DNA from 2 places in the Pseudomonas phytophila genome. Region 1 is predicted to be linked to the other one. Evidence: predicted binding sites of a transcription regulator. Region 1 holds the regulator's gene; the other holds the start of a gene.

Region 1 (3,101 bases):
CACTCAAGGCCTTGGCCTCGTCGTTCAGACTGTGCATCAGCGGGGTGCTTTCTTCGACCAGGTCCATGGTGCGGTTGGCCGCGTTTTCCGTGAGCCTGACGACATACGACAGGCGCTCGGTGGCATCCGTGATCTGGGACACCTCTTCGGCTTGCGGCATGTTCGGGTCAATCTGGAAGTTGACGATCGCGCTGTGCAACTCGCGCGTCAGCTTGCCGATTTCTTGATACAGGCCACGATCCCGAGCCTGGTTGAGCTCATGGATCAGTTGCACGGCGTCGCCGAAACGGCCTTTTTCAAGGCTCGCCACCAGCTCGGTTGCGTGTTTTTTCAGGGTCGATTCAAACTCGCCCATTGACGTTTCGTTGTTCTCCATAAAGCCCTCGCGGCATACATCAGCTATTTACGCGCTCAAAGATCTTGTCGATCTTTTCTTTCAGCGCCTGAGCCGTGAATGGCTTGACGACATAACCGTTGACGCCGGCCTGAGCCGCTTCAATGATTTGGTCGCGCTTGGCTTCTGCGGTCACCATCAACACCGGAAGGTGCTTGAGGCGCTCATCGGCACGCACTTTACGCAGCAGGTCGATACCAGTCATGCCAGGCATGTTCCAGTCCGTTACCAGAAAGTCAAAGGAACCACTTTCCAGCATCGGCAACGCGGTAAGCCCGTCATCGGCTTCGGACGTGTTGGTGAAGCCCAGATCACGCAGCAGGTTTTTAATGATCCGCCGCATCGTTGAGAAGTCATCAACGATGAGGATTTTCATGTTCTTGTCCAATTCGACCTCCAAGCAGTCTTTGACGCGTTCAGCACCTGAACGCGCTGTTCAATCAATACCGGCACAGCTCACATCGGCTGCACGTAAACGACGGGCTTGGCAAATCAACAACTATGGAAACCGCACAGCAAATCCACGGACTGCATGAAAGCTATTGCTTTTAACAGTCCGTGGCGCGAATGCCTGTATGGCTCCAGCCTTGTCCACTGTCCCACGTAACGCTTTGCACAGCCTGCTCACACGAGACACACAATCACCAGGGATTGCGTACCACCTGTCAACGCGCTCGCCACTCTCCCAAACGCCCTCGTAAACGAGCTGCGCACTGGCTGTGTAACTGGCTGACTCGAGATTCGCTGACCCCCAGGACCTCACCGATTTCCTTGAGGTTCAGCTCCTCGTCATAGTACAGCGCCAAAACCAGACGTTCACGCTCCGGCAAGTTGGCAATTGCATCCGCCAACGCAGCCTGGAAACGTTCATCTTCCAGGTCGCGCGACGGCTCAAGCGAACCGCTTGCGCCATCCTCATGCAGTCCTTCATGTTCGCCGTCCTGCAAGAGGTCGTCGAAACTGAAGAGGCGACTGCCCAAGGTATCGTTCAAAATCCCGTAATAATCATCGAGACTCAATTGGAGTTCGGCCGCAACCTCGTGATCTTTAGCGTCACGGCCGGTTTTTGCTTCAATTGAGCGAATTGCGTCACTCACCATGCGCGTATTGCGGTGAACCGAGCGAGGAGCCCAGTCTCCCTTGCGCACTTCATCGAGCATCGCACCCCGGATTCGAATCCCGGCATACGTCTCGAAACTGGCACCCTTGGTGCAATCGTACTTGGTGGAAACTTCCAGCAAGCCGATCATCCCCGCCTGAATCAAGTCTTCGACCTGAACACTGGCAGGCAGGCGCGCCAATAAATGGTAAGCAATGCGCTTGACCAGCGGAGCATACCGCTCGATCAACTCATATTGCGAGTTTCGGGACGCTTTGCTGTACATCTGATAGCCGCTCGCGGTCATTGAACAGGCCCTGCACTTGTCTGGTAAACCAGTCGCTCAACGAAGAACTCAAGATGTCCACGTGGGTTGGCAGGCAGCGGCCAGGTATCGACCTTCTGCGCAATGGCCTTGAATGCCAGCGAACATTTAGAGCGTGGGAAAGCTTCGTATACGGCGCGTTGTTTCTGGACGGCCTTACGCACACATTCGTCGTAAGGCACTGCACCGACATACTGCAAAGCGACGTCCAGGAAGCGGTCAGTCACCTTGGTCAACTTGGCGAACAGGTTGCGCCCTTCCTGCGGACTCTGGGCCATGTTGGCCAGGACCCGGAAACGGTTCATACCGTAATCGCGATTGAGCAACTTTATCAGGGCGTAGGCGTCAGTGATGGAAGTGGGCTCATCGCACACCACCAGCAAGACTTCCTGAGCAGCCCGGACAAAGCTGACCACCGACTCGCCGATACCGGCGGCCGTATCGATGACCAGCACGTCAAGATTGTCGCCAATGTCACTAAATGCCTGGATCAGGCCGGCGTGCTGCGCCGGGCTCAGATGAACCATGCTCTGCGTGCCGGAGGCAGCAGGCACGATCCGGATCCCGCCCGGGCCTTGCAACAAAACGTCGCGCAGCTCACAACGACCCTCCATCACATCGGCGAGGGTGCGTTTAGGCGTCAGCCCCAGAAGGACATCGACATTCGCCAGGCCAAGGTCGGCGTCCAGCAACATGACGCGCCGGCCGAGTTCGGCCAAGGCCAGTGAAAGGTTCACTGACACGTTAGTCTTACCGACGCCACCTTTGCCGCCGGTCACCGCGATCACCTGTACGGGATGCATGCTGCCCATTTAATTCTTTACCTTGTCTTGCGTAGACCGAAGCCAGATTGCAGGCGACACGCTCAATGAAGAGCAATGCCAGGCAGACCACCGATGCAGGTAACTCTCAATAGTTCGCTTCACTTAACCGACCCGTTTGTTGGGGTTGTGGTAAAGGTCGGCGAACATATCCGCCATGGCCTCTTCGCTTGGCTCTTCTTGCATCTGCACGTTGACCGCGCGTGTCACCAATTGGTGGCGGCGTGGAATGTGAAGATCGTCAGGAATTCTAGGCCCATCAGTGAGATAGGCAACAGGCAGCTCATGACTGATCGCAAGACTGAGCACTTCACCCAGGCTGGCGGTTTCGTCCAGCTTGGTCAGGATGCATCCGGCCAGACCACAGCGTTTGTAGCTGTGATATGCAGCAGTCAGCACCTGTTTCTGGCTGGTGGTTGCCAGGACCAGATAATTACGGGATTTGATACCGCGCCCTGCCAG
Region 2 (3,101 bases), 770 kb from region 1:
GTGGGAGCCGAGCTTGCTCGCGATAAGGATGAGCGCGATGGACCTCAGATCGCATGCGCCTTATCGCGAGCAAGCTCGGCTCCCACCGGTCCAGCGACCGGCTCAAATCATGGGGCAATATCAAAATCGGCGGCGGGAATTCCCGTGACCCACTGATCAGCAATCACTCCGCCAACAACACCGCCGCATCAAAGCCCATCCGCAGGTTGCCCCAGTGGCGGCCGTCGAAGAAGAAGGGCACGTCGATCTCGGTCATGATTTCGCCGGTGTCGCGCAGGTAGGTTTGAAGCAGGAAGCGTTGGGTGTTGCCCGCCGCGCGCAGGCCGATCGGGTCGGAGAACATGCGTTTGTTGCGGCACACCGGCAGGTCGATGGCGCGGTCACCGGTCGGTGGTTTGGATACCCAGCTGTTGTTCACCGGGCAGTAACCCTTGGTGTCGACGATGAAAGACACCTTGCCGCCTTTGGTGCCCTTGGTCAGCTTGTCGCACTCTTCCTGGCAGACCTGGGCGAAGCGTTCGGTGTAGCTGGTCAGGTACTGCTTGGGATCTGTGCCGGGGATCAGCTTGTAGCTTTGATCAAACAGGTTAAGCCCGCTGCGGTGCAATTCTGCCAGTCGCTCCTGCAAGATGTCCCGGCACTGGCTGGCGCGGGTAATGGCGGCATCCAGCGCGCCATGGCCCAGCACAAACTTGCCGAGCATGGTTTGCACACGTTCGGCAACGCCCGACAGATCACGGGTTGCTGTCGCTGAATGCTGCATGCGTTGGTCAATGGACTGGCTGTCGGCGTAAATCTGCGTTACCCGGTCGTTGATCCCGGTGTTACTTTCCGCGAACTGCAGGATGTGCTCGGCGATATCAGCGAGCTTGCCGTTGGTGGATTCGAAGTCGCCGATCATGCTCTCGAAATGACCCGAAGCGCGTTCTACGACTTTTTGCGTTTCCCGAGCGCTATGGCTGATCTGTGTGGTTTGCTCGTGGGTAGAGCTCACCTCTTTGAGCATGGCGTCGATGTTCTGCGAGATATCGTCAGTGGCTTTGCTGACGTTCTGCGCCAGAGTGCGGACTTCATCGGCGACCACCGCAAAGCCCCGGCCACTTTCTCCGGCGCGGGCTGCTTCGATGGCCGCATTGAGCGCCAGCAGATTGGTTTGCGAGGAAATCTGCTGGATCAGGCCCACGATAGACTTGATACTCGTCGAGCGCTGATTGAGCGCCGACACCAGAGTGCCGAATTCATTGAGGCTGCTGGATATTTCGCTGATGTTACCGGTGACTTCCAGCAATTCGGCGTAGGAGTCGCGGGCCATGCTCAGGTTCTGCGCGGTGGTGCTGGAGATGCCCTGGGTCTGCTGGGAAACCTCCTGGATATTGCCTACCGCCATGTTGCTCTGATCCATCACTTCCTTGGCAAAGCGTGCCTGATGGGTGGCGCTGTCGCTGGAGTCGCTGATGTTTTTCAGCGAGCGTGCCGATTCAACGGCGATGTGTACGGTCAGGGCCTGGACGTTGCTGATGATTTCCCGCTGCTTGCCCAGGAAACGGTTGCAGGTGCTGGCCAGCACACGAATCTCGTCGTGGGTCAGCAGGGGCAGGTCTTTGGACAGGTCGCCTTCACCGTTGGCGATCTCTGCAAGGGCATTGGTCATGTGCGTGACCGGGCGCACGATCAGGTGGCGAAAATACCAGACCATGAAGCTGACCATGAACAGCGTAAACAGCGTGCTGAACAGGATGGCGTTGCTGAGCCCGTTCAGGCTGCCTTCAATCTGGCCGAGCAGGGCAGCGTCCAGTTGTGCGCCGCGTAACTGCTGAACGATGTCTGCACGAATGCTCAAGGCAATCCAGTACAGCAATCCACTGACGGCAACCAGCAGAAAAAGGCTGGAGAGCTTTTTCGTCAGAGAATCGAAAAACTGCATTTCGATGGACTCATACAAGGCCTTGAATGTCCCCATGCCGCTGCTCCTCGGAAAACTTATTAATTATTCTTTAATGGGTAATCTTCGACCGCTGAGGCCAAAGCTTTAACCTGAACGGTCGTAGGCAGCTGTAAACAGAAGCGAACCCGCCAGATTGTCAGCAATCTGACGGATATTTTTATAGGTCCACGGTGGCGTTGCTCGCCACTCTGTTCCGGCCTGACGCCTTGGCATAATAAAGCTGCTGATCGGCCCGCTTGATCAACGCAGTTGTATTGGCATCTGCGGTATCGGCCAGGCCAATACCGATGCTCACGGTCACTTGCCCGACCAGGTCGAAGGTTGCATCGGCAACGGCCTTGCGAATTCTTTCTGCAACAACTTCCGGACTTTCCGCGCCTTCCGGCTCTGGCAGCAATACGGCGAACTCTTCACCGCCGTAACGGGCCACGAAGTCGGTGGCGCGGGTGTTTTCCTGAATGATCTGAGCCAGTTGATGCAACACGTCGTCACCGGTGGCATGGCCGTAGGTGTCGTTGACGTTTTTGAAGTGATCCGCGTCGATGAACAGCAGGGCGAAGGGGCGGCCGCTGCGTTCAAACAGCTGGTTGCATTCGGCAAGCTTTTCGTCAAAGCGGCGACGGTTGTAAACACCGGTCAAGGCGTCATGTGTCGCCATTTTCAACAGGTCGGCATTGGCCTGGGTGAGGGCAGCGGTGCGCTGCTCGACGGTGGCCTCAAGAGACGCGTTGGTGTCTCGCAGTTCGCGTTCCTTGGTCAGCAGCGATTCGGTCATGCTCTGAATGGACTGGCCCAGTTGGGCGATCTCCCGGACCGAATGCGTTTGAGGGAAATCTGCGCCGGGCTGTTTGGCCTCGACCTGTTTGGCAGCCTTGGCCAATTGCTCGATAGGGCGGCTCATGTGCTGCGCCAGGTAGTAAGCGACCAGGCCAAATGCCAGCGCGGCGACCACACCCAGTATCAACAGTTTATAAAACAGGATCCGTGCGGGCTGCAGCGCGGTATCAAGAGGCTGGCGAACCACGATGAACCAGGCCAGATTGGCGGACGGTGGCGTCGGGACCTTCAACACGCTGGACAGATAGTCGGCATTTTCTGTCCATTCTGGGGTGCCGGCTGGCTTCTCGCTGGTGGAAAGTCGCTGCGTTGCCAGCAA

The links. Region 1 encodes FliA, which starts transcription of late flagellar genes. Its sites were predicted from a motif close to CTAAAGTTTNNNNNNNNNNNGCCGNTAA; they were not measured.
Region 2: the regulator FliA is predicted to act here: its motif matches at 2,006-2,033, upstream of K3169_RS17620 (methyl-accepting chemotaxis protein).

Annotation. Positions count from the first base shown of each region.
Region 1 is NZ_CP081201.1:4,678,947-4,682,047, forward strand. Features, by position in the region: gene K3169_RS21145 (protein phosphatase CheZ) at 1-376, opposite strand, end outside; gene K3169_RS21150 (chemotaxis response regulator CheY) at 396-770, opposite strand; gene fliA (RNA polymerase sigma factor FliA) at 1,060-1,800, opposite strand; gene fleN (flagellar synthesis regulator FleN) at 1,797-2,630, opposite strand; gene flhF (flagellar biosynthesis protein FlhF) at 2,745-3,101, opposite strand, start outside.
Region 2 is NZ_CP081201.1:3,904,751-3,907,851, reverse strand. Features, by position in the region: gene K3169_RS17620 (methyl-accepting chemotaxis protein) at 164-1,960, opposite strand; gene K3169_RS17615 (diguanylate cyclase) at 2,103-3,101, opposite strand, start outside.